3 regions of the Providencia sp. UF-183 genome follow, and region 2 is predicted to be linked to each of the others. Evidence: predicted binding sites of a transcription regulator. Region 2 holds the regulator's gene; each other region holds the start of a gene.
The links. The regulator CRP, encoded in region 2, controls carbon source genes, mostly activating them, when cyclic AMP is high. The targets are predictions, from matches to a motif close to ATGTGANNNNNNTCACAT.

Region 1 (13,676 bases), on a different contig from region 2:
CATTTGAACAAATTAAGCAATTTAGCCACTTGTCTCTACAAACTTGCATTGCTAATTCGGGGGCGACACTTTGGCATAAAGATACGCAATATGATTGGATACGGACGGGGATCTTACTGTATGGCGCATCGCCAAGTGGTAAATCAGCAGATGTGCATCAATATTCACTAAAAGCTGCCATGACGTTGCAATCAGAAGTGATAGCGATACACGATATTACGGCTGGAGAGTCGATTGGCTATGGTAGTCGATTTACGTCATCAAAACCCATGCGTATTGCGACAGTGGCTTGCGGCTACGGGGATGGTTACCCTCGCCATGCACCGAATGGTACGCCCGTTTTGTGTAACGGAACGCGCTGTGATTTACTCGGTGCTGTCTCCATGGATATGCTGACGATTGATATTACCCACTGTGATGATGTGAAGTTAGGAACAAAAGTCGAATTGTGGGGACAAAACCTACCCGTAGATGACGTGGCACAAGCCGCGGGGACGATCGGTTATGAATTAATGTGTGCCCTTGCAAAAAGAGTTCCTGTTCATTACGAAAAAAGCGTAGAATAATTGTTAACCAATGCTGTAAATAATTTCACAGATTTAGCTTTAAATGTGATTTAGATTATGAATATTGGGAATCTTTCCATATTGATATAACATATAACGTTGATCCGTCTCTCATTATTTTTAGGTTTAAATATGTCTAAAACAATTAAATTAACCACACTTGCTGTGACGTTGAGCGTGTTATCTAGTGCTGCTTTAGCGGGTACATGGTCTGTTGGTGGCTCAGTATTGGCACAATCTACGCCATATAAAGGCATCAAGTCTCGTGATTACATTACACCAGTACCCATTGTAAATTATGACAGTGAAAACTTTTACTTTCATACATTAGCGGCGGGATACTACCTGTGGAATGACACGCAAGATCAACTGTCTTTAGATGCATTTTATTACCCACAATTTTTCAAACCTAAAGACAATGATGACAAAGCGATGCGTGAATTAGACCGTCGCCGTGATACTGTCATGTCAGGTTTAACTTATCGCCATAAAGCGGACTGGGGAACACTGCGCACCAATATTTCAGGTGACATCCTTGGGATAAGCAACGGTATTCGTGGTGAGTTTGCGTACCTGTATGGTTTCGAAGGTGACAAATGGTCAATCACACCGGGCTTGGGTATCAAATGGGATAGCAAAAATCAAAACCGTTATGAGTATGGTGTTTCTTCAAAAGAATCCCGTAACAGTGGTTTAAAACGCTATAACCCAGGCTCAAGCTGGACGCCGTATATGGAAGTCACAGGTAACTACCGTTTCGACGAAAATTGGACTGTATTTGCGATGGGGCGTGTTGACCGCCTACCGAGTGAAGTTAAAGACAGCCCAATGGTTAACAAATCCGTTTCTGCGATTATGTGGACGGGTGTAACTTACACATTCTAATGTGTCGTTAACAATCATAAAACCCCAGAGGGTGATCCTACTGGGGTTTTATTTTATCTCAATATCAATCTTGCGGTTTATTATCGCGGCTTACCATCACTAAAGATAGTCGAGCAGGGTGCTGCGCATCACTTTTCATTGGCACATTAATACTGGCCGTTTCAACACAGACCATTTGTTTATAACCATTATTCGGCATGTCTTGCATGCTGCATGATAATTCCGCCCAAGGGTTCCAGCACACCACATCACTATTATGATAATGATGTAGTTCAATCGTGCGGTTCCAGCCATCATCGCGTAGAAGGCTGTACTCTTCAGGTTCTGAATAGATGCGGTCAGTATGTTTATTGAATTTTAACGGTTCAGACTCATACACTTCTTTATCGGCGACTTTATCGAAATAATGACCACCAAGGCCATAAACAGTGGCTTTATGGATATCACTGATATTGAAATAAGTGTGCAATGCCGCTGTCGTTTCAAAATCACCATAACTTTCGAGCTCAAGCTCACAGGTCTCACCGAGTTTCATTCGCAAAATCAAGGTGAACTCATGGGGCCAGAGTTTACGAGTATATTCTGTGTCGGTGAGCGTGAAAGTTAAAATCACGCCATCATCATGTTCATTATGGGCAGTAAACTGCCAAGGTAAAATACGCGCAAATCCGTGACTAGGGCTTGCTACAGGGCCAAACCATGGCCAACAGATAGGAATACCACCACGGATAGCCACACCGTCTTTAAACGCACTTTCAGAGCTTAACCAGAGGCACGGCTTTTGCCCTGCAGGCTGCCAATCAATGAGATGAGCGCCTTGTAGACTCACTGCACCACGTACTTTTGGGTGAGAAACTACAATCAGTGGCAAGTCACCTAATTGACGTTGGGTGATATAGGCAGAAAGTTGTTTAATGACGGGTAGAGCAAAAATTTTTTCGTGCATGGTATCGGCCTGTGTTAGTGGAGACAGAATGAATACGCATTATACGTTTTGCGTGTGGCAGATTTGTGCGATGTGTGGCACTTATCTTAAATCTTACGAAAATCATGTTTATACAGTATCGAATAATGGATTAAAGATAAATGAGGTGAGTGAAAATGTTAATGCAGTATTCGATATGATACAAAAGAGCCGCCAATAGGCGGCTCAGTCAGACTAATTACTTAACAGCTCTTATTTAGAGATGTGAGCAATCAGGTCTAATACTTTGTTTGAGTAGCCAGTCTCGTTGTCATACCAAGAAACTAATTTAACAAAGTTATCGTTCAGTGCGATACCTGCTTTAGCATCAAACACAGAAGTCAGTTTTTCACCGTTGAAATCTGTTGATACAACGTCATCTTCAGTGTAACCCAGAACGCCTTTCAGCTCGCCTGCAGCCGCATCTTTGATAGCATCACAGATTTGTGCGTAAGTTGCTGGTTTTTCCAGACGAACAGTTAAGTCAACAACTGAAACGTTTGGAGTAGGAACACGGAAAGACATACCAGTCAGTTTGCCGTTCAGCTCAGGGATAACTTTACCTACAGCTTTAGCAGCACCAGTTGAAGATGGGATGATGTTTTGAGCAGCACCACGACCACCACGCCAGTCTTTGTGAGAAGGGCCATCAACAGTTTTCTGAGTTGCCGTTGTTGCGTGAACAGTGGTCATCAGACCTTCAACGATACCGAATTTGTCGTTGATAACTTTAGCCAGTGGAGCTAAGCAGTTAGTTGTGCAAGATGCGTTAGAAACGATTTCTTGACCTGCGTAAGCTTTGTGGTTAACGCCCATAACGAACATTGGGGTGTCATCTTTAGAAGGACCAGTCAGAACAACTTTTTTCGCGCCTGCTTGGATGTGTTTACGTGCAGTTTCGTCAGTCAGGAAGATACCTGTAGCTTCAGCAACAACGTCAACACCGACTTCGTTCCATTTCAGGTTTGCAGGATCTTTTTCTGCAGTAACACGGATTTTTTTACCGTTTACAACTAGGTGACCATCTTTAACTTCAACAGTACCGTTGAAACGACCGTGAGTTGAATCGTATTTCAGCATGTAAGCCATGTATTCTGCATCGAGCAGGTCGTTGATAGCAACGATTTCGATATCAGAACGCTCTTGTGCAGCACGGAAAACGATACGGCCAATACGACCAAAACCATTAATACCTACTTTGATAGTCATAGTATTTCCACCAGCTATTTATTCGTGAATTAAGTTGTAGTTAAAGTTACCAAAACCTTGCCAGCCGTCAAGCGGAATCGTGTCAATTATTGAAAAAAATCAATTCTGATACCACTAACTGCTTATTTGTCAGCCATTTCAGCGGCAAATACAGCCGCACGTATTATCGGGATTGTACGGCATAATGAAACCATCTATCAGTGATATATGTGATACGCTTCACAAATCAAAACGGAAAGTAAGATGCTTCTTAGTTTAGAATAGTTTTATAAAAAATGTTGTTAATTTTTTGTTGCTAAAAATTACAGCATGATAGTCATCAACCGAACAAACTATTTAAATACGTGGGTAAGTCATGTCACAGAAAGATAAACAACACGTTGATATTTCAGATTTAAATGAGATGCAGCGCTATGTTACACAGCAAGCGGGCACCGAACCGCCATTCAGTGGTCAATTATTGCATAACCGTAAAGAGGGTGTGTACGAATGCCTGTGCTGTGGTACACCTTTATTTATGTCTGAGACCAAATTTGATGCAGGTTGTGGGTGGCCGAGCTTCTATGAAGCAGTGAACGACCATGCCATCAAATACATCGAAGATTTCTCTCATGGGATGCACCGCATCGAAGTTCGCTGTCAAAATTGCGATGCACACTTAGGGCATGTGTTTCCTGATGGTCCTATGCCAACGGGACAACGTTACTGTATTAATTCAGCATCCTTAAGCTTTTTGGATGAAGAGTCAGGTGAAAAGACACGTGGATAGGCAGCTGAAGGGTGCTGAAGTTTATTTTTTACTTTCAGCTTTTGCAGGCAATAACGATTCAGCTAGAAATAAAAAAGCAGTTTAATTAAACGTCAGTTTACATTTTCGAAGGAGCGTGCCGTGAGCGTAGAAGTCGACCCAAAACATATTGAACAATTACTTGCAGTGATGACCCCGGAAATTTATGAGCGCCTTGTCACCGCGGTTGAGTTAGGGAAATGGCCTGATGGGGTTCCTTTAACGGCGGAGCAGAAAGAACATAGCTTACAGATGGTCATGCTATGGCAATCGCGTAACAACCATAACCCTGAGCATATGACGGTAGGGACAAACGGTGAAATCACCATGAAGAGTAAGCAAGAGCTCAAAACGATGTTCCAAGGGGAAATGCTAGCCACACTCAAACCGCAAAATAACGATTAAGTTAAACTGCAGTATTTTAATGGAGTGCCAAAAGGCAATATTTTCTCAAGGGACACCGAGCCTGAGAAAATATTGCCGAAGATAATGGACGATTAGACGATATCATCTAATGTGATAAGTTTGGCACCTTGCTGTTCCATCTCGATTAACGCATTCTGGCTGTCATTAGCCGTTAAGTTAACCCCACGGCAGCCATCCACTAGCACGTCGACACTGTAGCCCAAATTTAAGGCATCAAGCACCGTAAATTTAACGCAATAATCGGTCGCAATCCCCATAATCATTAAGCGGGTGATCCCTTGAGCTTGTAGCCATGCATGTAAGCGTGTTTGGCTCACTTTGTCGTTATCAAAGAAAGCACTATAACTATCAACTTGTGGGTTTTCACCTTTGGTAAACGTTTCTTGGATGGCTTGCGTGTTTAATCGGGGATGAAAATCCGCACCTTGCTCGCCTTGGACACAATGCACGGGCCACCACACTTGCGGTAATCCATTAAGTTCACCGATATCGCCAACTTGTGTACCTGAATTTTCCGCAAAGCTTAAATGTTCCGCAGGGTGCCAATCTTGACTCGCAATGACGGTGATGTCTTTTTGTTGGCAAACCGTGATTGCCTTATTGGCTACGACTATAACATGTTCACTTTCATTCACGGCGAGCGTACCGCCTGTACAGAAATCATTTTGTAAATCGACTAACAATAGGGCCGTTTTCATCATTTCCTCAGTTATTCATCAGCGTAGCTCAATTCACCACGTAAATTATTTTGCATTAATTCGCGGATCAGCGCAGGTGTGTAATCTTGACTTAGTAAGTAATGTAATTTACTCAAGGCCGCTTCAAAAGTCATGTCATAACCGCTAATGACCCCTGATTCTGCAAGGGCATGACCTGTGGCATAGCCTTCCATATTCACACGCCCAGAGATGCACTGTGTTAGATTGACCACAATAATCCCACGATTGGTGGCTTCACGTAGGATACGCAGTAACTCAGGTTGCTGAGGTGCGTTTCCAACACCATAAGAGCGCAGAATTAATGCTTTGACGGGCTGCTGAAGAATATTACGAACAATCTCAATCGATAACCCAGGGTAGAGTGTGACAACGCCAATAGGTTGCGGGGTGATGCGATGGGTTTTGAATTCACCCACACCAATAGGTGCAGGGCAAGCATTGAAAGTACGAATGTGAATACCGGCTTCCATCAACGGGGAGCAGTTCGGTGAGCTGAAAGCATCGAAACCGTCTGCGTGAGCTTTGACTGTGCGATTACCGCGGTACAATTTATTATTGAAAAATAGCCCGACCTCATTAATCGGGTAATTCGCTGCTAAATACAACGCATTCAATAGGTTAGTTTGCCCATCAGAACGTAACGCTTCCAGTGGGATTTGTGACCCTGTCACGATAATTGGTTTCTTTAAGTTCTCAAACATAAAAGAAAGTGCAGATGCCGTGAACGCCATGGTATCTGTGCCATGTAAAATAACAAAGCCATCATATAGTTCATAATTTTGGCGAATGTCATCGGCAATGAGTTGCCAATCTTCAGGTGTGATATCAGAAGAGTCGATTAGCGGTTGGTGCTCACGAATTGTGAACTCAGGCATTTCTGGACGGTGAAATTCAGGCATCTGAGCCAATTGCGCTTGTAAATGACCCGAGACAGGGATGTAGCCTTGTGGTGAGTGGCGCATGCCGATAGTACCGCCCGTATAGACAACATAAATAGATTTCTTCTGCATTTGGTTACCTAATTTATTCGCGCATGGAGAAGTGAAAATAATTATCTGAATTTTGACGTAATTACAGGTGTATTACTATCGTTAAATTGCGAATTGGCAGATTGAAATGAGGTAATTTGAGTATACTGTGAGAGAAATCCCCTCCCGGAAGTGAGAGGGGGATGTGAATTAATTAATTTCAGCGCAATTTAAGCAAAATGCATAACGATTTTGTGGGTCATTCATTTTTAAGAAAAATTGAGCTTGTTGGCGAATATCGGTTGCCACAGCAGGTGGTAAAAAGACTTGCAGAACATCTGGCATTGCCGCTTGAACATTGCTGGTTAACTCAAGTAGAAGTTGATCCATAAAGGACAACTCTGGCTTCATCCAATCTAGCTGCACATCGGACAGTTTAGCCAATTCTGCAGCTTTATCCACCGCATCATCAAAATCACCCAGTTGGTCGACAAGGCCATTTTTCAGCGCATCTTGACCAATCCAAACGCGGCCTTGAGCAATTTTATCGATTTGCTCAGGAGTCTTGTTTCGCGCTTTTGCCACGAGGTTAATAAAGGTGTCATAACCATTTTCGATGGTAATTTGCATCATATCGGCAAATTGTGGGTTGATCCCTTTGGTGAGGGAAATATCAGCGAGTGGTGAGGTGGAAACCCCATCAGTGTATACACCAATAGAATCCAGTGATTTTTCAAATGTATTAATTACGCCAAAGATACCAATTGAACCCGTTAGCGTGCTTGGGCTTGCGATAATATAATCCGCAGGCGTGGAAACCCAGTAACCGCCTGATGCCGCCATGCCGCCCATAGAAACAACAACAGGTTTACCTGCTGCATGGGCAGAGGCTAATTCGCTACGAATAAGGTCAGATGCGCTAACGCTTCCTCCTGGACTATTCACTCGTAGGACAATGGCTTTAATATTGTCATCAAGGCGGGCATCACGTATTTGCGCTGCAATGGTATCACCACCGGCAATTCCCGGTGTCTGAGGGCCATCCATAATCGCGCCTTGCACCACGATCACCGCAATATTGCCACCTTGGTTTGCAGTGGTATCGGCAATCTTAGCGGAATAATCATAGATACTGATATTATTGAATTGCTTAGCATCTTTATTCCAACCAAAGTGCTTGCTGAGGAGCTCTTCAACTTGCTCATTGGTGTAAATTTTATCCACTAATTTCTGTTTTAATGCGTATTGAGCGCTATCCCCTTTGACTGCACGTAGCTGGCTAAGAATAGCATCTGCACCAGGGAAAATTTGTGAACTAGTCATTTTACGGTTAGCCGCTAACGCATCCAAGTAATTGTTCCATAGTGCATTTAACCACTGTTGATTCGCTAGGCGTGCTTCAGGGGACATATCATCACGCATCATTGGTTCAACCGCAGATTTATACGTTCCGACACGGAAAATATGGCTGCTAATTTTCAGTTTTTCTAACAGAGACTTGTAGTAAATACTGTTTGTCGCGAAGCCATATAAGCCAACGGAGCCTTGCGGGGTGAGGTAAATATCATCCGCAAAACTTGCAAGGTAATATTGTGGCTGAGAAAAATGGCTGCCTACTGCGTAAACTTGTTTACCCTTGCTCTTAAATTGTGCAATCGCTTTACCGATATAAGCGAGGGAAGGCTGATCCGCTCCCACTAAGTTATCAAGGCGCAAAACCATCCCCGTAATCCGGTCATCATCGGCCGCAGTGCGGATGGTGTCGACAATATCGAATAGGGAGTTTTCTTGCATTCGGTTATTTGAGGTGCCTAATAATTCACGGCTCATACGCCCAAATGGGTCTGGAGCAGAAACTTGGTCAACGACCACACCTTGCAAGTCCACATACAACGCGCCATAGTAATTTTTTTCAGGCTCAGATTCTGATTGATAAAGGGCAAAAGACCCAATCACAATAAAGAACAGCACAAGGAAAATTGCGTTAAAAACGAATTCTCGAATGAAGTTAAGTGCCTTCCAACTGATTTTAAAGATGGTGGCGAGGATGTCCCATAGTTGACGCATTTTTTCTCCTATCCTGCATATTTTGCGCTCATGTTTTTGATGGTCTTGAGGCGCAAGCTATATTGGATACTGCTTTCTAATTCATTCATTAGCAATACAGTTATTTACTAATGAATCATTTTTTATGCATAACAAATCCGTTATGCGCGATATACAATGTCACAATGATATTTTTCACTCATGACAAATGATATAATTCAATGAATTAATAATCTAATTAATGCAACTCACGTTAATCGTCAAGCAAAGTCATAGTTTAACGATAAGCTTACTATAACAATAGGTTGTGTGGGTATAATTACCTGATTGAATGATTATCAAATCAGTCTACTCTTAATCGGAGACAAATATGGATGCTTTAACCCTTTTGTTGAACCGTCGTTCAGCTTCCAGGCTCACTACACCCGCGCCACAAGGCGAAGAGCTCAACAATATTCTTGCGGCAGGTATGAGAGCACCAGACCACGGTGCATTACGCCCTTGGCATTTTGTTATCATGCAAGGTGATGGCATTAAACGTTTTAGCCAATTGCTTGAAAAAGCAGCGATTGAAGGTGGGTTAGGTGCAGAAGTCGAAGAAAAAGCACGTAATGCACCTTTTCGCGCTCCGCTAATTATTACCGTGATTGCGAAAATTAAAGATCATCCTAAAGTGCCACAATGGGAGCAACTTGTTGCAGCGAGCTGCACTGTCCAAGCGATGCAAATGGCTGCGGTAGCACAAGGTTTTGGTGGGATTTGGCGTTCCGGCTCATGGACAGAGGATGAAATTGTACGTGCAGGGTTAGGCTGTGAAGAAAATGACCGTATCGTGGGTTTTCTCTATTTAGGCACGCCAGAACTTAAAGCACCAACCAAAGTTCAAATCCCAGAGATGAACGGTTTTATCACACATTTTTAAGGGAACAATTATGACTGAGAAAATTAGGCTCACGCAGTACAGTCACGGTGCGGGTTGCGGCTGTAAAATTGCCCCAAAAGTATTAGAACAAATTTTACATACAGAGCAGGCCAAATTTCATGACCCACACTTGTTGGTTGGTAATGAAACGAAGGATGATGCCGCCGTTTACGATTTAGGTAATGGCCTTGGGATCATCAGTACTACTGATTTCTTTATGCCAATTGTTGACTCCCCATTTGAGTTCGGACGCATTGCGGCAACTAATGCCATTAGCGATATTTTTGCCATGGGTGGCAAGCCGATTATGGCGATAGCGATTTTAGGATGGCCGATCGCCAAATTGCCTCCTGAGGTTGCGCGTGAAGTGATTGAAGGTGGCCGTGCAGCTTGTGCAGATGCAGGAATTTCTCTTGCTGGTGGTCACTCTATTGATGCGCCCGAGCCCATTTTTGGTTTGGCTGTCACAGGCGTCGTGAACACGGAATATGTGAAGAAAAACAGCGCTGCAACCGCGGACTGTGAGTTATTTTTAACAAAACCACTGGGCATTGGTGTGTTAACGACTGCTGAGAAAAAAGGCTTACTCAAAGAAGAGCACCAGCACCTTGCTGCAGAAACCATGTGCCAGCTGAATAAACTCGGCGCAGTGATTGCTCCAATCGAAGGCGTTACTGCGATGACAGATGTGACGGGTTTTGGTTTACTTGGTCACTTAAGCGAAATTTGCGAAGGGTCTGGGGTTCGTGCTCAAGTATCGTTCACAAAAGTACCTAAACTTGCAGATGTGGAAAAATATATAGAAGCAGGGTGTGTTCCAGGTGGAACATCACGTAACTTTGATAGTTATGGTCATCTTATTGGCCCGATGAGTGACATGCAGCGTCAGTTATTGTGTGATCCGCAAACCTCGGGTGGATTATTGATTGCTGTAAAACCGTCAGAAGTTGCTAAAATTAAAGAGATTGCACAGCAGCAAGGTGTTTTGCTACAGTCTATCGGCAAATTGCTCCCCCATCAGGACAATGTCCCATTAGTTGAAGTGATAGATTAATTCATGCGTTTGTTTATTGCGGAAAAACCGAGTCTCGCTAGGGCGATTGCCGATGTATTGCCAAAACCTCATCAACGAGGGGATGGCTTTATAAAATGCGGTGATGGCCAAACGGTCACATGGTGCATTGGTCACCTTCTTGAACAGGCTGAGCCCGATGCTTATGAGCCTCGTTATGCGCGTTGGAATTTACAAGACTTGCCGATTATTCCTGAAAAGTGGCAGTTAAAACCGCGCCCCTCAGTAACCAAACAGCTGAAAACCATCGAAGCACTACTCAAACAAGCAACTGTCGTTATCCATGCAGGAGACCCTGATAGAGAAGGACAGTTGCTGGTGGATGAAGTGCTCGATTATCTACAACTTGATGCAGAAAAACGAAAAACAGTAAAACGTTGCCTTATCAACGACCTTAACCCTCAAGCGGTAGAGCGTGCTATTGAGCGGTTAAGGGAAAACCGTGAGTTTATCCCATTGTGCGTTTCTGCCCTTGCCAGAGCAAGAGCGGATTGGCTGTATGGCATTAATATGACTCGGGCTTATACGTTGCTTGGGCAGCGTGGTGGCTATCAAGGTGTGCTTTCTGTGGGACGGGTACAAACCCCAGTCTTGGGACTGGTGGTGAGGCGAGATGAAGAAATAGAACACTTTGTGCCGAAAGACTTTTTTGAAGTGAAAGCGCATATTGTGACGCCAAACGATGAGCGCTTTGTGGCGACATGGCAACCGAGTGAGTCTTGCATTGATTATCAGGACGAAGAAGGGCGTTTATTTCATCGACCGCTTGCTGAGCATGTGGTTTCCCGAATTGAAGGAAAACCCGCAATTGTCACGCTATATCAAGATAAACGTGAGTCTGAAATTGCGCCATTGCCTTTTTCATTGTCTGCATTGCAAATTGAAGCCGCCAAAAAATATGCGTTAAGCGCACAAGAAGTGTTAGATATCTGCCAGCGCTTATATGAAACCCACAAATTGATTACGTACCCGCGTTCAGATAGCCGTTATTTACCAGATGAACACTTTGCGGGTCGGCATAGTGTCTTAAATGCGATTGCTGTTCACCAACCCGATCTTACTGAATTTGAGCTACCTGAATTAGATAAGAAAAATCGTTGTTGGGATGACAAAAAAGTTGATGCTCACCACGCCATCATTCCTACGGCGAAAGCGACTGCGGTGAAATTAACAGAAAATGAAAGTAATATTTATCAGTTAATTGCACGTCAATATATTATCCAATTTATGTCTGATGCGGTTTTTCGCAAGTGTACAATTGAATTGGAAATTGAAAAGGGCAAATTTATTGCGAAAGCACGTTTTCTGGCAGAAGCGGGCTGGCGGGTTGTTTTAGGTGGAAAAGAGCGTGATGCTGAAAATGATGGCATGCCGTTGCCCGTTGTTGCTAAAGATGATGAGCTTTTGTGTGAAAAAGGGGAAGTGGTTGAAAGGCAAACTCAGCCACCGAGGCCTTTTACTGATGCAACGTTGTTATCCGCGATGACCGGTATTGCCAGATTTGTGCAAGATAAAGCATTAAAAAAAGTATTGCGAGAAACGGATGGCTTGGGAACAGAAGCAACTCGTGCAGGGATTATCGATCTCTTATTTAAACGCCAGTTTCTCTATAAAAAGGGGCGTTATATTCATTCATCTCCCGCAGGTAGAGCCTTAATTCATGTATTGCCGGATATGGCGACCTTGCCAGATATGACCGCCCACTGGGAGTCCGTTTTGACGCAAATCAGTGAAAAGCAAACTCGGTATGATGATTTTATGCATCCTTTGAGTGAAACATTGATACAGCTGATTCATTATGCACGCCAATCCACTAATTTACGTGCTTTTCGAGAGTTACCACCTGCACCAAGCAAAGGTGGCAAGAAAAGCGTTAAAACTGCAAAGAAAACGAAAAAGAAATCAGATTAACCAAACTGAAAAAGGCACTCAAATGAGTGCCTTTTTCTATAGGGAATATCAGCTATTTACTTAAATCGAATTCAGACCAAACAGGGGCGTGGTCAGACGGTTTTTCCATTCCACGGATCTCATAGTCGATACCTGTTGCAATACAGCGCTCAGCAAGCTTATTTGATGCCAGCAATAAATCGATGCGTAAACCTCGGTTATCATCAAAACCTTTTGAACGGTAATCAAACCATGAATAGCAGTCATCTACATCCGGGTTCTTAGCGCGATATGTATCAACTAAGCCCCAACCTAAAAGTTTATCTAGCCATTCACGTTCTTCAGGTAAAAATGAACATTTACCTGTTTTTAACCAGCGTTTGCGGTTGATATCACCAATACCAATATCTAAGTCTGTTGGACTGATATTCATATCGCCCATAATTAATAATTGTGATTCTGCTGTTTGTGTTGAGGTGATATAGCTTTGTAGATCACGGTAAAATTTTTCTTTAGCTGGAAATTTTGTTGGATGGTCACGGCTTTCGCCTTGAGGGAAGTAGCCATTAACAACGGTTAGCGGCCCACGTTCTGTGTGGATATCAGCCATAATAATTCGACGTTGGGCATCTTCATCGTCGGTCGGGAAGCCTTTTCGAACAGCGATGGGTTCATTTTTTGTTAGCAGCGCAACACCATAGTGAGCTTTTTGGCCGTGATAAAAAACATGATAGCCGAGCTTGCTAACTTCTTCATATGGAAACATATCATCATGCACTTTGGTTTCTTGTAAGCCGATGACTTCAGGTTGATGTTTTTCGATGATGGCAGCAAGTTGATGCGGGCGAGCACGAAGACCATTAATGTTAAACGATATGAATTTCATGGATTTTTTATCACCTATTGTCAGTATTCCTGCGATTGATTCTAACAGATGATAAGAACACTGTAACCCATATGATGTGCGTTACGGGTTAAAGTTTTTATATTAAATAGTAATTAATCAATTGAAGGTATTCAAAATTGAAAAGGATGTGTATTAAAAAAGGATATCAACAAATTTAATTATTTATAATTTATTAGTAGGAATTAAATTATCTACCATATAAAAACACTATGGATAATTAATAAATGGTTGTTACTTAAAATAAACAAGGGATATTAATTTCATTTAAAGTCAATTGGTTATTTGTATTTTAATGTGATTTAATAGTGGAGTCAT
Region 2 (8,881 bases):
TAATTAGCGAACCAAACCCCATCCAAATAAGGCCTGCCACCAAATTCACAATCACAAAAGCAACACTCATCACAATTATAGATTGAGTAAATAACTCGCCGGGCAGGCTAAACCCGCCAACAGCCCCTAAACCCATCATCCATGCTTTTGGGTTTAAAAACTGCAATAAACCGCCCTGATACCAAGTCACGCTTTTTGCCACTTCGCTATTTTCCTTAAGTGGTGCATAATTTGCTGTTGCGGTTTTCCACGCAAGCCATAAAAGGTAAATACTCCCTGCAATCTTTAAAACGATATGAATAGCAGGATATAGCAGTAAAAGCGCAGCAATCCCAAATGCAGAGAGGTAAAGTATGGACTGCATACCTAGCATGATCCCTAGGCATAATGTGATAGTACGGCGAAAACCATAGTTTGCTGCACTTGAAGTCAGCAACATATTGTTAGGGCCGGGTGTGACTGCTGCAATGAATAGAAATGTAAAAAGTGAAAAAATCAGCCCCAGTGTCATTTATACTTTAATCCTCAAACTCAAATTTGTTTACTTGCATCACAAAAAAATAACAGTATGTTATGTGACTCACAAGAGTCCCCATTAAATAAAATAAGGCTATGTCAGAAAACTTTCGTCCGATAAGTTGGGCTAAGAATCCACACCTCCAAACGTTATTGCCAAGAATTTTTCGCAGGACACCGAAAATTAAACCTCTTTGGCAGAGACTTGAATTGCCTGATGGCGATTTTATCGATCTTGCTTGGAGCGAAAAACCTGAGCTCGCTGCACATAAGCCGCGTTTGGTCATTTTTCATGGCTTAGAAGGCAATTTCAAAAGCCCCTATGCTCACGGTATGCTAGAAAGTGCACAAAACCAAGGCTGGTTAGGTGTGATTATGCATTTTCGGGGTTGCAGCGGCGAGCCCAATCGCCAACAGCGTATCTATCACTCAGGTGAAACCAATGATGCTCGTTATTTCTTACGCTGGCTAAAACAAACTTTTGGTGATGCACCAACAGCCGCTGTCGGTTATTCCCTTGGTGGCAATATGTTAGCGTGTTATCTCGCTGAAAGCGGTCAAAATGCCGATGTAGATGCAGGCGTTGTGGTCTCCGCCCCATTAATGTTGGAAGCCTGTTCATTGCGTATGGAAAAAGGGATTTCCCAATTTTATCAACGCTATCTACTCAATGGCTTAAAGCGTAATGCGACTCGTAAACTGGTTCGCTACCCCGGTTCCTTGCCATTAAATTTGTTACAGCTAAAACAACTGAAACGTATTCGTGAATTTGATGATGTTATCACCGCTCGTATTCATGGCTTTGATGATGCAACGGATTATTATCAGAAATGTAGCGCCCTCCCTAAGCTTGCCTATATTACGAAACCAACGTTAATCATTCATGCCAAAGATGATCCTTTTATGGCACCTGAAGTCGTTCCTGATTTATCCCATTTACCTAAAAACGTGGAATATCAAATGACTGAACACGGTGGCCACGTGGGCTTTGTGAGTGGGACATTAAGAAAGCCTCAAATGTGGCTAGAAACCCGGATTCCACAATGGCTAACTCCTTATTTAAATAAGGAAAAAGAATGATTATTCCTTGGCGAGAGCTTGCGCCTGAAACACTGGATAATCTGATTGAAAGCTATGTGTTACGCGAGGGCACCGACTACGGCGCCCAAGAAAAAAGTCTGCAAGATAAAGTGAACGATGTGAAACGGCAGTTAGTTTCTGGCGAAATTGTGCTAGTCTGGTCAGAATTGCATGAATCCGTTAATTTCATGCCTAAAGCCCGCTAACCCGCTTCGTTCGCTGTTTCTGAAATAGTGGCCATAAGCGCAACACAGGGAGTCCGCTATGTCCAAAAAACACCCGATTATTGCCATCACTGGTTCAAGCGGTGCTGGCACGACCTCAACTAGCCAAGCATTCCGTAAAATATTCCATCAATTAAATATCCAATCTGCTACGCTAGAAGGTGACAGCTTTCATCGCTATACGCGTCCTGAAATGGATATGGCAATCCGTAAAGCCAGAGAACAAGGCCGCCATATTAGTTATTTTGGCCCAGAAGCCAATGACTTTGCGCTACTTGAGCAAACACTGGTGGATTACGCCAAAACGGGCTGTGGAAAATCACGAAAATACCTACACACCTACGACGAAGCCGTGCCTTATGGTTTACAACCGGGTACATTCACCCCTTGGGAATCGTTGCCAGAAAAAACGGATGTGCTGTTTTATGAAGGCTTACACGGTGGGATAGTGACACCTGAGCACAATGTTGCGCAACATGTTGATTTACTTGTCGGTGTTGTGCCTATCGTGAACTTAGAGTGGATACAAAAGCTTATCCGTGACACCACTGAGCGCGGGCACTCCCGAGAAGCGGTAATGGATTCAGTGGTACGTTCGATGGGGGATTACATTAACTACATCACGCCGCAATTTTCTCGTACCCACATTAACTTCCAACGCGTACCGACTGTGGATACCTCAAACCCGTTTTCAGCGAAAGCCATTCCTTCACAGGATGAAAGTTTTATTGTTATTCGTTTTCGTGGGCTTGAGCAGATCGATTTTCCCTACCTGCTATCAATGATATCAGGCTCTTTTATCTCTGCGATGAATACTATTGTCGTGCCTGGCGGGAAATTAGGTCTCGCGATGGAATTAATTATGACGCCAATAGTCGAAAAACTCATTAGCCAGAAACATAGCTAAATTGTTTTTTAATTATTAAACAAGATGCTTACCAATAATTAAGATAAGCATCTTTAAATTCAAATATATTAATAATAATTAAATTTATTTTTAATTTTTTATTTCAAAGCTATGGGTCACTTCGACAGTTTTTTCCAACATCAACGCGACCGAACAATATTTTTCAGCCGAAAGTTGAACGGCACGTTCAACGGCTTTATCCGTTAATTCATTCCCTGTTACAATAAAATGCAGATGGATTTTAACGAAATAACGTGGCGCCTCTTCACGGCGCTGAGAGGTTAATTTCACTTCACAGTCGGTAATATCATTACGGCCTTTTTGTAAGATGGATACCACGTCAATTGCGCTACAGCCACCCGCAGCCATTAATACCATCTCCATTGGGCTTGGTGCTTTATCGCCTGCGTTACCGTCCATCATCACTTGGTGGCCTGACGCTGACTCACCTAAAAAAGAGAGTCCTTCTACCCATTTAACTCTTGCTTCCATTTTATTCCCCTTGAAATGAAATCGATTTAAAGGCTACATTGTTCCATAGATATAATGAATGTTATATCAGCTTTATTCTGCTGAAGCGATACAGGGAAGACTTTCTGTATTGGATATGCTACAAACAATACTTAGTTGATAGGATTAAGATCAAAACTCAACGTTGTATTTGATTATATTATAGTGTTGATATCAGTTTGTTTACCCTAACCATGAAAAGCGGTTGATGCAATGTTGCTCTTCCTGTTATTTAGGGTATATAAGACAAATTAATATGCTAAGCTAGTGACTTTAAAGCCAGCCTTTCTGGTACGCTTTCCGGATGGCTGCAATAACATACAGAGGATAACGCTAATGGTTCTCGGCAAGCCACAAACAGACCCTACTCTTGAATGGTTTTTGTCACACTGCCATATTCATAAGTATCCATCCAAGAGCACACTGATCCATCAGGGTGAGAAAGCAGAAACCCTTTACTACATCGTTAAAGGTTCAGTGGCTGTTTTAATCAAAGATGAAGAAGGCAAAGAAATGATCCTCTCCTACCTGAATCAGGGGGATTTCATTGGTGAGCTTGGATTATTTGAAGAAGGGCAAGAACGTACTGCGTGGGTTAGAGCAAAAATCGCCTGCGAAGTTGCTGAAATTTCTTACAAAAAATTCCGTCAATTGATTCAGGTTAACCCTGATATCTTAATGCGCCTCTCTGCGCAAATGGCAAGCCGCCTGCAAACCACGTCAGAAAAAGTGGGCAACCTCGCCTTCTTAGACGTAACTGGCCGTATTGCACAAACGTTACTGAATCTAGCCAAACAACCTGATGCCATGACGCATCCAGACGGGATGCAAATCAAAATCACCCGTCAGGAAATTGGCCAAATCGTTGGTTGTTCCCGTGAAACTGTCGGCCGTATTTTGAAAATGCTGGAAGATCAAAACTTAATCTCTGCGCATGGTAAAACCATTGTTGTTTACGGTACACGATAATTAACCTTTCGCCTCACTCCCTTGGTGGGGCGCACACTTTCAAATAGCGTTGTATCATCGATATAACGCTATTTTCCCAAAATACGATTATTTTATATATCATTTTTTAATGAGTATCGTTTCTTTATATTTTCTCTATTTAGCTCTCTATAAAATAATAATTATAATATTAAGTAGGGTTATATTTATGAAAATTACACTTAGCAATTTGTCAGGTCATTCCGATATTTTTAAAAACATTAGTAATTCCGATGATTTTATAAAGAAAATCTTTACTGTTACTGCTTCATCGAGAAAAGAACCATTATCCACTCAGCGGCAATCTAAACCATCACATGCTTGTAGCCTAGAAAGCATTGACTCAGCTTATGAAAGTGATTCAGAAAGTATAAAGGATACTAAATTATTACACTCTGACGAATTTAAGTATAAAGTTGATCAACTGAAAGGTCGATTATATAAGTTTTATGCATCTACTTTTTATAATGAGCAAGATGCCAATTCGCTAATAAAAGAAAATCAGACAATTTTTGAAAATTTCAATCGCGCTGATGAAGAAATGCATGGATATGCCAATTTTTTATATCGGTACGTTAAAATTCCAGGGGTTAATATCAACACTCCAGAAATAAAGGATGAAATCATAAAAAACTATCATCCACCTAGGCAACTAGAAAATAAAAACGGTACTAAAATCCCCTTAATAATTCAAAGAAACACAAAAGAAATTATTAATGTTAATTCCCCATTAGAGCAAGTTAAACAAAAAACAACGCCTTTTTCTCAAAAAAAAATTACATATGTACACTATAGAGTTGCTGACAATATTCAAGAGCATTCTAAATCAACCCCTCTACCTAAAAGCACTTTTGATTTTAAGGGGAATATATTACAAACAAAAACATCAGCATTAAGAACACAATATATCAAGCAACATTACAAACTATCTAACAAATCTACGCCATTAGACCATAAAGAACGAAAACCTCACTTAAATAGGAATGTCACTTCAATTAAAAACTCTGACTTAATAAAAATAAGCAATAGCATTAAAAAAGAAAAAAGACTAATTATGGAAATGAATTCACTTAAAGATAATATCTTTGAAATACAAAAACAAATTCACATTAATGATAATTTATTGAACGAATTAAAAAAATAAATCATTCAATAAAGTGTTTTCTTTTTTCATTTAAAACCATCATTAAGTCAATGATTAATTACATCTTATCAACATAACAATGTCATAAGATAAAACCAACATATTGAATAGGTTAATAATTTCAATATTAAGCATGAATATTTAATTAATAAATTACTTTTTAGTATTAATATAGGATATGACTATGAAAACTAATCCCCAGAACAATACCACAACTAGCTCACTATACAAAGAAATTTCATCAACTGGAGCTACAAGAGAAACACCCACTATTATACAAAAAATTAAAAATATAAAAGTAAATAACCCATTCTCATCTTTTCGTTTTAACAAAAAAGATGTGGAATCAAAGTTTCACATAAACCTAACAGAAAATGAATCACAGGAAAAAGAATTAAATTTATTCCATACATTAAACTCAAACAAAAAAACAATATCCACCCTCGAAAATAAGCTAATAGAAAAATCTTTTAAGATCCCACAATTCATCAAAGATTTAACAAATAAAATAGAAAAATCCATTAATAACTTGTTAGATAAGAATAGTTTTTTTAGTGAAAATCCCGCTACAGATGAAATCATCGAAAAGCAAAATGAAACAATAGGCTACCTTAAACATTACCAAGATTTATTAGACAGAAATGAAAAATTAACAAATAAACAAGAAGAGCTAAAAAACGAAATTGATGATCTGAAATCATCCATAAGATATGAGTCAAAAATAAGAGGAATTTCACACTTAAAAAAAGAAAGTAAATACCTTTCTTCATTAGAAGAAGAAGTATCAAAAGAGATTAACATGGAAGAAAAGAATGAAAAATTGGAAAGTTTAATTAACATGCAAACGACAGTAAAAAATTTACTAACTGGTGAACTAAAAGACATAAAAAATAAAATTCACAATATTACATTGGATAAAAGTGCTCTAGAAAAAAACATTTTAGCTATAAAAAAACCAATAATGAGCGAATTTTTAGTTACTTACGATGAAGACAATACGCCTATATACCATGATGAATCTCACAACTTTGATTTTGATGATGTATTTGAAAAAAAATCGGAAGTAGAAAACACAAAAAACAATGAAAATATTGATAATTTAATATTTGAAAATAATTCATTATATAATCTAATAGATGAGTTAGTTAAAAACAAAATTAATTCAACAAGTATGTTCCATGAATTAAAGCTTAAAAATGATATAAAAGATCATGAAATTAAAGCACTAAGGGAAATACTTGCTAATAAAGAGAAAATGATGACCTCTATTAGTCTCACTTCATTATCTTCTGGTTACAGTTCCGATAATGAGGCTAATAACCTTACACCAGACACTAAGGTTAATGAGAAAAAAACAGCTCAAAAAAAAGAGAAACTAAAAAATAAATACCCTTTAGCCAAGAATAAAAAAGTAAATAAATATTCACATGAACATAAAGTTCAATGCCTAGCTGCTGGAATACCCAGTAATAGCTCAGAAGAGCAATTACAAGCACGGTTAGAGGACCAAGCTAAGATGAAAAAAATGCCATTACCAGCTCAATAGCCGTTATAAAAAACAATTTTTTAATAAGTTGCAGAAATCATTCTGCAACTTATCTTTCACTTATTTCAGCAACTTCCCGATCGCCGTCTCTAATTTCGCCATACCGCTGTTGATTTCTTCTTCAGAAATAATCAGTGAAGGCGTAAAACGCAGTACATTAGTGCCTGCATTTAACATCATTAAGCCTTCTACAGCACTGGCTTGCAAAACATCTTTCGAACGGTTTAATAGTTTGCCATCTAACTCCGCGCCGATTAATAACCCCATTCCTCTGATCTCGGAGAAAATGCCATATTTATCGTTCAGCTTATTTAAATGAGCAACGAATAGCTCGCGACGTTTTTCGACACCTTTTAACACTTCTTCAGTATTAATAATATCAAATGCCGCATTACCTACCGCGCAAGCTAATGGGTTACCACCATAAGTCGTCCCATGAGAACCGACTTCCATGGTTTTCGCGATTTCTTCTGTGGTGATCATTGCACTAATTGGAAAACCACCGCCCAATGCTTTTGCCGTAGTTAAAATATCGGGTGTCACATCATAGTGCATATATGAAAATAGTTTACCTGTACGCCCCATTCCACTTTGCACTTCATCGAAAATTAATAAGGCGTTATTTTCATCACACAGTTTACGAACACCTTGCAGAAATTCTGACGTAGCCGCAGTGACACCGCCCTCACCTTGTACAGGCTCTAAAACAACCGCACAGGTATTCTCATCTATCACTGCTTTAACCGCATCAAGGTCGTTAAAAGGCACATGGATAATGTCCGCAGGCTTTGGCCCGAAGCCATCTGCATATTTAGCTTGTCCACCGACCGAAACGGTAAATAATGTGCGCCCGTGAAACCCCTGCTTGAAGGCAATAATTTTGGTTTTATAAGGGCTGTATTTTGTGATGGCATAACGACGTGCTAGTTTAAAAGCCGCTTCATTGGCTTCGGAACCTGAGTTCACAAAAAACGCGCGATCGGCAAATGTTGCTTGGGTCATTTTTTGCGCGAGTTTAAGCGCTTGTTCATTGGTAAAGATATTACTGACGTGCCAAAGCTTCTCACTCTGTTCACGAACGGCCGCGACCAAACTTGGGTGGCAATGACCCAAGGCTAAAACCGCAATTCCGCCTGCAAAATCAATGTATTCTTTGCCTTGCTGATCCCAAACACGGCTTCCTTCGCCCTTGACTGGAATAAATTCTGCTGGCGAAAATATAGGCAACATGACTTGGTCAAAAGTCTGCCGATTTACTGATTGTTGTTCTGTCATACCCCTCACCTGCTCTAACTTGATGCTTAAGTGAAAATATAAGCATCAAATATGAATAAAAAATCACAAAAGAGCAATAGGTAAGGGTGAAATATGCATAATTAATTTATTATGAACAATATTACCAAACTAATACTTTAGGAAATTATTCAATAACTCATGACCTTGTTCACTCAGAATGCTTTCAGGGTGAAACTGAACGCCTTCGATTGGCAAGGTTTTGTGCCGTATCCCCATGATTTCATCAACATCACCGTTATTTAGTGACCAAGCTGATACATCAAAAGAAACAGGAAGTGTCTCTGCGGCAATAACCAGAGAGTGATAGCGAGTCACCGTCAGTGGCCGGTTCAAACCTTTGAACACGCCTTGATGGTTATGATGAATTGCGGATGTTTTGCCGTGCATCACTTCACGGGCTTTAACGACAGATGCGCCGAAAGCTTGGCCTATGGCTTGATGACCAAGGCAAATCCCTAAAATGGGCAGTTTGCCCGCAAAATATTTTATCGCCTCAAGGGAGATCCCTGCTTCATCTGGTGTACATGGCCCAGGTGAAATCACCAGATGCGTAGGCGAAAGCTGTTCAATTTCTTCGATGGTAATTTCGTCATTACGTTTTACAACAACCTCAGCCCCTAACTCACAAAAGTACTGGTAAAGGTTGTAAGTAAATGAATCGTAATTATCAA
Region 3 (9,387 bases), on a different contig from region 2:
TTGCGTTGGTTGATGATGAAGAGATTGCATTTTTTATGGCTGACGCAATCGAAACAGGGGATTCAGCGTACATTGCGAAAGCGTTAGGCATTGTGGCCAGAGCTAAGGGTATGAGCCAAATCGCGGCAGAAACGGGGCTTTCCCGTGAGCAGTTATATCGCTCATTTAGTGAAGATGGTAACCCTACGTTAAAATCCACGTTAGCCGTGATGAAAGCGCTGGGTGTTGAACTTACGGTAAAAACCCACATTAACTAATTTTATCACCGAGCCAGAAAATCAATAATCTGGCTTTCAATATGCCTGATTTCTTGTGGCGTCAGCCCTTGATTGGGGGTTTTTTATCTTTACGAGTGGATCATGACTACCAAAAACGAAATCGAAGAATTAAAAAAACAGTTACGCCATCACGAATACCAATATCACGTACTTGATGCTCCTGAAATTCCTGATGCGGAATATGACAAACTGATGCAGCGTTTGAAGGCGCTAGAAGAAGCGAATCCAGAGCTTATCACCAGCGATTCGCCAACTCAGCGTGTCGGTGCCGCACCTTTGTCCGCATTTGAAACGGTGCGCCATGAAATTCCGATGCTGTCTTTGGATAACGTTTTTGATGAAGAGAGTTACTTGGCTTTTGATAAACGCGTTAGAGATCGCTTAAAAAACCGCGATGAACTCACATTTTGTTGTGAATTGAAACTTGATGGTTTGGCGGTGAGTTTGTTATATGAAAATGGCGAACTTGTACAAGCAGCAACTCGTGGAGACGGCACTGTTGGCGAAAATATTACGGCGAATGTGCGGACTATCCGTGCAATCCCTTTACGTTTAACGGGAGACAACATTCCTGCTCGTGTGGAAATTCGCGGTGAAGTCTTTATGCCACAAAAAGGGTTTGAAGCGTTAAATGAAGAAGCGCGTCGAACTGATGGTAAAGTTTTCGCTAACCCACGTAATGCCGCTGCGGGCTCATTGCGCCAGCTTGACCCGCGCATCACCGCGAAAAGGCCTCTGACATTCTATTGTTATGGAGTTGGGTTGATTGAAGGTGGTACGTTGCCAGACACGCATTATGATCGTTTGCAGCAGTTTAAAGCGTGGGGTCTGCCCGTCAGTGACTATGTACAGCTGCGCCAAGGCCATAAAGCAGTACTGGATTTTTATCACCAAATCGAACAAGTTCGCCCTGAATTAGGGTTTGATATCGATGGGGTGGTGATTAAAGTCAACTCAATTGCAATCCAAGAGGAGTTAGGTTTTGTTTCCCGCGCACCGCGTTGGGCTACGGCATTTAAATTTCCTGCACAAGAGCAAATTACGTTATTGAAAGACGTGGAGTTCCAAGTCGGGCGTACGGGGGCGATCACCCCCGTTGCACGCCTGGAGCCTGTCCAAGTCGCGGGGGTTATTGTCAGTAATGCGACATTGCATAACGCAGATGAAATCGAGCGCCTTGGCGTGCATATTGGCGATACGGTGATTATTCGTCGTGCTGGGGATGTTATTCCACAGATTGTCAGTGTGGTTGCGGATAAACGCCCCGCAGATAGCCGTGAAATCGTCTTTCCAACTCAGTGTCCTGTTTGTGGCTCAGACATTGAACGTATTGAAGGTGAGGCTGTTGCGCGTTGTACGGGTGGGTTAATTTGTGGTGCGCAGCGTAAAGAGGCACTCAAACACTTTGTGTCTCGTCGTGCTATGGATGTGGATGGCATGGGCGATAAAATTATCGACCAGTTGGTCGAAAAAGAATATGTACAAACACCAGCCGACCTTTACCAATTAAGTGCAGGCAAGTTAACTGGGTTGGATAGAATGGGGCCAAAATCTGCACAAAAGCTGATTGATGCGCTCGAAAAGTCTAAACAAACTACGTTAGCCCGCTTTATTTATGCACTAGGGATCCGTGAAGTTGGTGAAGCGACAGCGGCTAACTTGGCGGCGCACTACGCAACATTAGATGCAGTTATGGCTGCGGATGAAGAGTCTTTAAAAACCGTACAAGATATCGGCCATGTAGTCGCTAAGCATGTGGTAAATTTCTTCCACGAAGCGCATAACCAAGCGGTTATTAACGATTTAATCACGAAAGCGAATATTCATTGGCCAGAAGTGAAAGTGGTTAATAGTGCCGACATTGATAGCCCATTCGCAGGTAAAACCGTGGTATTAACGGGCTCGATGAGTGTTTTAACCCGTGATGAAGCGAAAGATAAGCTAGTGGCTTTAGGGGCAAAAGTCGCAGGGAGTGTGTCGAAGAAAACGGATATGGTGATTGCGGGTGAAGCGGCCGGTTCGAAATTAGCAAAAGCGAATGAGTTAGGTATTCAGGTGATTGATGAAGATGAGTTGATTCGTTTGCTGAATATTGAATAGTGAACTATATTCTATTTGGCTTAGTTATCTCACTAAGGTGAGGTGACTAAGTCACTGATAGGTTGTTGTAAGACCTAAACTAAATTTTTAATTAAATTTCTGTGCAAAAAAGGTCATCTGTCCCTTTCTCTCTGTTTGAAACGTGATCCCCTTCTGCTTTTTGCAAAATACACCTAGTTAGTTTTCATATTAATGTGACATCTGTCTCATTTAAATGTTACCTATTACATAGAATATGCACATAGACTGATTCTTAAATTTGTTGGAGTCGCATATGACCTCGATCCTGCATTTCGTTTTATCTTTAGTAGTAATCGCTGCTCTTGCCATTTTAGCAAGTAGTAACCGTAGGGGGATCCGTCCTCGCTATGTTGTTCAACTGCTTGTTATTCAAATTGCATTAGCGTACCTGTTCTTGAAATCAAATATTGGTGAGTCTTTTGTTCTGGGTGTCGCTGGGGTATTTACGCACTTGTTGGGTTACGCAGCAGAAGGGACAAAATTTATCTTCGGCGGCATGATTGAAGGGAATTTAGCGTTCTTCTTCTTACAAGTTCTGTGCCCAATCATCTTTATTTCTGCCTTAATCGGGATTTTACAGCACATTAAAATCCTACCGATTGTGATCCGTATCATCGGTACTGTGTTATCTAAAGTTAACGGAATGGGTAAACTGGAATCATTCAACGCAGTAAGCTCATTGTTACTGGGTCAGTCTGAAAACTTTATCGCCTATAAAGACCAGCTTAACCGCATGTCTGAGCGCAGAATGTACACCATGGCGGCTACCGCGATGTCCACAGTATCCATGTCAATCGTGGGTGCCTACATGACAATGCTGGAGCCTCGTTTTGTCGTTGCCGCACTGGTTCTGAATATGTTTGGTACGTTCGTGGTGTTGTCTTTAATCAACCCGTACCCACCTGAAGGTGAAGAAGACATTCAAATGAGCAACCTGCATGAAGGCCAAAGCTTCTTTGAAATGTTAGGTGAATATATTCTTGCTGGGTTTAAAGTCGCGATTATCGTTTCTGCAATGCTGATTGGTTTTATCGCCTTGATTGCAATGGTTAATGGTATTTTCTCTGCTATTTTCGGTATCGACTTCCAAACTATGCTGGGCTATGTGTTTTATCCATTTGCTTGGATCTTAGGTATCCCAGCGGATGAAGCGCTGCAAGTGGGTGGGATCATGGCGGTCAAGATGGTAACGAATGAATTCGTTGCAATGGATGGCCTGCAAGCTATCGCAGGTGGCTTATCTGAGCGTTCTGTTGGTATCTTGTCTGTATTCTTAGTTTCTTTCGCTAACTTCTCTTCAATTGGTATCATCGCTGGTGCTATCAAAGGGTTAGATGAAAAACAAGGTAACACAGTGGCGCGTTTTGGTCTGAAATTACTATACGGTTCAACCTTAGTTAGCTTCTTATCTGCTGCAGTTGTCGGATTAGTATTGTAATTCGCAAAAAAGTGTTAGATTAAGAGCGGCGTTCATTAGGACGCCGTTTTTTTATGGGGGCAACAATGGAAAAGCAAGATCTTATCGATATGGCAAATACCTATATGCCATTTGGTAAATACAAAGGCTGTATTTTGATTGATTTACCAGAAGAATACCTTCTTTGGTTTTATAAGAAAGGGGAGTTCCCAGCTGGGCGGCTTGGGCAGTTGATGGAAATGACCCTTGGTTTGAAAATTGAAGGGTTAGAAGGGTTAGTAAAGCCGTTAAAACGGGCTAAGTGATGAGATCACTCATGCCCTAAAGCGTCAGTAATTTTCTGACTCAACTGAATAAAAATGTCTTGTTCTTGCTGCGTTAATGCGGCTTTAACTTTAACTGCATTTTCTGCTCGGCCTGTTGCCGCACGTTGTAAAAAATGAGCCCCTTTGTCTGTTAAACGTGTGATCAATTCCCGCTTGTCTTCTTCAGACTGATATTGTTCGACAAACTCAAAAGACTTTAATACCCGTAAAAACTTCGATAAATTTTGTCGAGAAATGCCCAGTAATTGGCTGAGTTGGCTTGGCGTTAAATCCCCTTTAAGCCTCAAAATCTCCAGTACATCATATTGTCCCCACGTAATTTGTTCAGGCGTAAAGCTGACACGGCGTGCAACCAGTGTGCATTGCAACAATGATAATGCGTCTTCAAGGGAACGGGACATAAAAATTCTTCCTTATTATTCAACAGGGAAAGTATACCTTGGCACTAAGAAGAAAACGAGTGATTGATTAACTTTAGTTAATTAATTATAGTTAACTAAAGTTAATTATAATTGAGGTGGCTATGCAACAATTCACAAACCAAATCGCGTTGGTAACAGGAGCATCTACAGGGGTAGGTTTTGGTATTGCATTAAAACTGCACTCATTAGGCGCGACAGTGGTTATAACAGGGCGTCATGAAGAGGCCCTAACGCGAGCCGTCCACGAAATTACGCCAACAGAGGAGCGTATTAGTGCAATAAAAATGGATGTGGCAAATGCAAAGGATTTCCAATCAACCATTAAGCAGATAGAAGCAAAATATGGTGCGCTGCATTTTTTAGTCAACAACGCAGGTGTGACAGGCCCGCATGGTGTAAATATTGAGGATTACCCATTAGAGGCATGGCATGACGTGATTGAAACAGACATCACAGGGACATTTCATGGTTTGAAATACGCCATACCTGCAATTCATCGCAGCGGCGGTGGGGCAATCGTCAATTTATCTGCCTGCAATGGTGTGACAGGGATAGCGGGTATTGCACCTTATACTGCGGCCAAACATGCGGTATTAGGGCTTACACGCTCAGCTGCGTTAGAGAATGCCAAAAAAGGTATACGGATTAATGCCGTAGGGCCTGGTTATGTTGAAACACCGAATATTGCGATGCTACCACAGGATACGCAAGATTGGATGGCATCGACACATCCAATGGGGCGGATGGCGAAAAGAGAAGAGATAGCTAATGTGGTGGCTTTTTTATTATCAACGGACAGCAGCTTTATAACGGGTGCATTTATTCCCATTGATGGTGGTTATACAGCACAGTGATTCTTTTAGGCACCTTATGTAGCAAGATAAGGCGCCTACTAAACATTACCAGTCTACAGGTTTTCCTTGTATTGCTTGGTGGCTTGGGAAGTGCGGTAAAATATCCTCCGCCATTTCTTGTAGAACCTCTGCCGCTGGGCGCTGTGAATATTGAATACCTAATGCGGCATGGTTTACCCCCGCATCTTGCCATTCTTCAAGCAATTGAATCAAACCGTGGCGCCCAGTACGCAGGGTAAACCCTCCACGCAACGGTGTTCTTGGGTAGTTCGGGTCATCTACAAGGTCAATCCATTCGTTCGTCATGTGTGGGCGGAAATCGTTGTTTGGAATGAGGGAGCGCCATGCCTCAATTTTCTGCCCTAGCCGGATTGCCCCTTCAGAGTGGCTGGTGGCTTCAGGGTAGGATAGCCAACCATCAGCGTAATCCGCTACCCATTGTTTGGATTGGCCAGATGAACCTGTCACAATTAAGGGAATTTGCCCTGCAACCGGTTTAGGTAACAATTCTGCGCGGCTTATTGTGCCTAAAGGTGACTGAATTTCCAGAGAGCCGCGCTGTATCAGCTGGCGGAAGTAATCAATCGACTGAGCAAAACGAGCAGCCCGCTGTTCGTAATCAATCCCATAAGCTGGGTATTCAATGGCTCTATCCCCAGAGGCTACTCCCATCACTAAGCGGTTACCAGAAAGTTGGTCGATAGTGGTGGCAGCTTTGGCCAAATCAATTGGGTGGCGCAGTGAAAAAATAGAGCTACCGGTGACGAGTGCAACCTGCTTTGTTCTGGCAGCAATAAACGATAAATAAGTCAGTGGGTCAAAAAGTTGCCCTGCATCACCAAAAATGGGGTCGAATAAGGGAATGTCTCGTACCCAGACCGCAGCAAAATTCTTTTGGTCAATATATTCAATTAGTTCTATTTGCCCTTTTAATACTTGTTCATCTCCTTGATAAAATCGTAAGGGAAGAAAGATCCCCAATGTCAGTTTATCAGGGGCGAACATGCGGCGGTAACCAATATGGTTAGTAAATGAAGTCGAAGGTAATGCTTTCGTTTTCGGTAAAAAAGCCGTTGTATTCACAAGTGAATTTCCTATTCTATGCTTCAGTTGCAGGGGCTGGGAGCGCAATGCCTTTTTTGACAGCAGGCCTTGCTGCAATGCGTTGGTACCACTCAAATAAATGCGTGTGTTGGCTAAAGTCGAAGTCAATCACCTCCGCAATATGTAGCCAAGCAAAGTTAGCAATATCCGCAATCGTATAGCTATCTCCTGCAATAAAGGGGTTATTTTGCAATTGTTGGTCTAATACCTTGAGTGCTTTGTGTGTCATTGTGAAATAACGTTCAACCACATCTGGTTTAACTGATTTATCGAAAATTGCGAAATTGACCCACTGGCCAATAATCGGACCAAGGCTGGCTGAATGAAATTGTAGCCATTTGATGACCTCCCATTTCTGTTTAGGCGTGTTAGGTAAAAGTTTGCCTGTTTTCTCTGCGAGGTACAGTAAGATAGCCGCGGATTCAAATAGGGTAATATCCGCTTGTGGGTCATGAAGGACAGGGATACGACCGTGAGGATTAAGCTGCAAAAAAGCAGGCTGTTGATGATCCCCTCGGGAAATCTGTATATGGTTAAGGTGATAATCCAAGTTTAGTTCTTCTAATGCTATGGTTATCTTGAATCCATTTGGGGAGCTATCGGTATAAAGTTCAAGCATAGTTGCCTTCTAGTTTTTATCTGGATATATTGATATTTACTTTTGATTATTGGTTTTTTAATGAAGAAAATAAAACCATATAAACTCAACTTGAATTTAGAAAAACTAAACTATGAATCCAGTGCTCCCCTTACTTGCCTTACGCGCTTTCACTGAAGTGGCAAAACATAAAAGTATTAAGCAGGCTGCGAGCTTTCTTGGTGTGACCTCGGGGGCTGTTAGCCAGCAAATTCGTTTGTTAGAAGAGCGGGTGGGGGTAGCCTTGTTTGTGCGTAGTCATCACAGTATGGAGTTAACACATGCGGGGCAACGAGTTTACCCTGCATTGTTGCAGGCGTTTGAACAAATCGAGGGTGCTATGTATGTGCTTGAAAATATACAGCAAGAACAAACGATCACTCTTAGCACAGTTCCTTCGTTCGCGGCTTCTTGGTTAGTGCCTCGTTTGGGGAAATTTACCCAGTTACACCCTGAAATAGAAGTGCATATTGAGGCCTCTGCAACATTGGTTAATTTGCACCAACAGCGAGTCGATATTGCTATTCGCCATGGGCTAGGGAATTACCCAAATTTAGTCAGTGAGCAGCTAATAAGCCCCGTTTTATTGCCAGTGATGAGTCCAAATTTTCCGCTTAGCGCAGTGATTGAAACCCCTCAGGACTGTCTTAATTACCCATTATTGCAAGATAACGACCGTATGGATTGGTCGCTTTGGCTGGCGGCTCATGGGGTGGAATACAACGAAAAAGCAAAACGCGGAAGTGCATTTGACGATGATTATTTGCTGATCCGTGCTGCAATTGCTGGGCAAGGATTGGCGTTGGTACCTAAAGAGTATGCCATGCAAGAAATTGCAGAGAAACGCTTAGTGCAAGTGCTTGATAAGCCATGGCCCGCTAGGTTTGCCTATTATTTGGTGATGCTGCCTGAAACAATTGAAAGGCCAGAAATCATTAAATTTATAAATTGGATAAAAACGGAAGCAAAAGGAAATTAATAAAGGAAGGCGAAATATGGTGGAGCTAAGCGGGATCGAACCGCTGACCTCTTGCATGCCATGCAAGCGCTCTCCCAGCTGAGCTATAGCCCCAAACAAAATCTTTTGGACGGGAGGCATCATATTCAAGCTCGATAGGAGTGTCAATAAAATAATCGGTTTTTCCGTTTAATTGCTGAAATATAGAGCATTTTGCAATCAACGTAAGCATAAACATAAGAAAGGAAAAACTGCCCCCAAGAAATGAGGGCAGGGATAGCATCAATTATTGGGCAGATGCTTCGCGTTCAGCAATAAACGCTAAGGCTTTATCAATGCGAGCAATAGAACGCGTTTGGCCAATTGCGTGGACAGTCACATCGAGGCCCGGAGATTGACCAGCACCTGTTACAGCAACACGTAAAGGCATACCCACTTTACCCATGCCGACTTCTAATTCAGTTGCAGTAGCTTCAATTGCTTGGTGGACATTTTCTGCGGTCCAATCAGTGATTGCGGCTAATTTATCTTTAACCACTTCTAATGGCTGGCGAGCAACAGGGCGCAGGTGTTTTTTCGCTGCATCAGCATCGAATTCTTCAAAGTCTTGGTAGAAGTAATGGCAAGATTCAGCCATTTCTTTCAGCGTCTTACAACGTTCACCCAGTAATTTGATTAGCTCAACTAATTGTGGACCATTGCTGGTATCAATATTTTGCTGCTCAATATGCCATGCAAGGTACACCGCCACTTCTTCAGCAGGTAATGTATTGATGTAATGATGGTTTAACCATTGCAGCTTTTCAGTATTAAATGCACTTGCTGATTTGCTAATAGCATCAAGGCTGAAAAACTCCTTCATTTCGTCAATGGTAAAAATTTCTTGGTCACCGTGGGACCAACCCAGACGCACTAAATAGTTCAGTAGCGCTTGTGGCAGGTAACCATCATCACGGTATTGCATGACGCTAACTGCACCATGGCGTTTAGACAGTTTTTTGCCATCATCACCTAAAATCATTGAAACGTGAGCATACACAGGTACTGGCGCACCTAATGCTTTTAGGATATTGATTTGGCGAGGCGTGTTGTTGATATGATCTTCGCCACGAATAACGTGCGTAATTTCCATGTCCCAGTCATCAATAACAACACAGAAGTTATACGTTGGTGAGCCATCAGTACGACGAATAATTAAATCATCTAACTCTTGGTTGCTAAATTCAATTGGGCCACGAATTTTATCATCAAAAATCACAGAACCGTCTTG

Region 1: msrB (peptide-methionine (R)-S-oxide reductase MsrB) is a predicted target of CRP. The motif match lies at 3,832-3,849, and genes of this name have one in related genera.
Region 3: AC4IFT_RS05695 (NupC/NupG family nucleoside CNT transporter) is a predicted target of CRP. The motif match lies at 2,571-2,588, and genes of this name have one in related genera.

What each region holds. Positions count from the first base shown of each region.
Region 1 covers NZ_JBSICD010000007.1:60,027-73,702, reverse strand. The annotation lists gene alr (alanine racemase) at 1-566, shown strand, start outside; gene AC4IFT_RS08535 (MipA/OmpV family protein) at 699-1,451, shown strand; gene AC4IFT_RS08530 (D-hexose-6-phosphate mutarotase) at 1,516-2,397, opposite strand; gene gapA (glyceraldehyde-3-phosphate dehydrogenase) at 2,629-3,624, opposite strand; gene msrB (peptide-methionine (R)-S-oxide reductase MsrB) at 3,980-4,393, shown strand; gene AC4IFT_RS08515 (YeaC family protein) at 4,514-4,816, shown strand; gene pncA (bifunctional nicotinamidase/pyrazinamidase) at 4,909-5,535, opposite strand; gene ansA (asparaginase) at 5,547-6,566, opposite strand; gene sppA (signal peptide peptidase SppA) at 6,735-8,591, opposite strand; gene AC4IFT_RS08495 (NAD(P)H nitroreductase) at 8,941-9,492, shown strand; gene selD (selenide, water dikinase SelD) at 9,503-10,546, shown strand; gene AC4IFT_RS08485 (DNA topoisomerase III) at 10,550-12,475, shown strand; gene xthA (exodeoxyribonuclease III) at 12,528-13,340, opposite strand.
Region 2 covers NZ_JBSICD010000017.1:82,958-91,838, reverse strand. The annotation lists gene AC4IFT_RS15805 (LysE family translocator) at 1-511, opposite strand, end outside; gene AC4IFT_RS15800 (hydrolase) at 613-1,596, shown strand; gene AC4IFT_RS15795 (YheU family protein) at 1,593-1,802, shown strand; gene AC4IFT_RS15790 (phosphoribulokinase) at 1,861-2,727, shown strand; gene AC4IFT_RS15785 (OsmC family protein) at 2,818-3,219, opposite strand; gene crp (cAMP-activated global transcriptional regulator CRP) at 3,574-4,206, shown strand; gene AC4IFT_RS15775 (hypothetical protein) at 4,394-5,368, shown strand; gene AC4IFT_RS15770 (hypothetical protein) at 5,553-6,914, shown strand; gene AC4IFT_RS15765 (aspartate aminotransferase family protein) at 6,975-8,189, opposite strand; gene AC4IFT_RS15760 (aminodeoxychorismate synthase component II) at 8,319-8,881, opposite strand, start outside.
Region 3 covers NZ_JBSICD010000005.1:1,056-10,442, reverse strand. The annotation lists gene AC4IFT_RS05705 (addiction module antidote protein) at 1-257, shown strand, start outside; gene ligA (NAD-dependent DNA ligase LigA) at 360-2,378, shown strand; gene AC4IFT_RS05695 (NupC/NupG family nucleoside CNT transporter) at 2,653-3,837, shown strand; gene AC4IFT_RS05690 (DUF3820 family protein) at 3,903-4,121, shown strand; gene AC4IFT_RS05685 (MarR family winged helix-turn-helix transcriptional regulator) at 4,127-4,543, opposite strand; gene AC4IFT_RS05680 (SDR family NAD(P)-dependent oxidoreductase) at 4,666-5,418, shown strand; gene AC4IFT_RS05675 (LLM class oxidoreductase) at 5,464-6,501, opposite strand; gene AC4IFT_RS05670 (glutathione S-transferase family protein) at 6,518-7,141, opposite strand; gene AC4IFT_RS05665 (LysR substrate-binding domain-containing protein) at 7,254-8,138, shown strand; tRNA gene AC4IFT_RS05660 (tRNA-Ala) at 8,156-8,231, opposite strand; gene gltX (glutamate--tRNA ligase) at 8,404-9,387, opposite strand, start outside.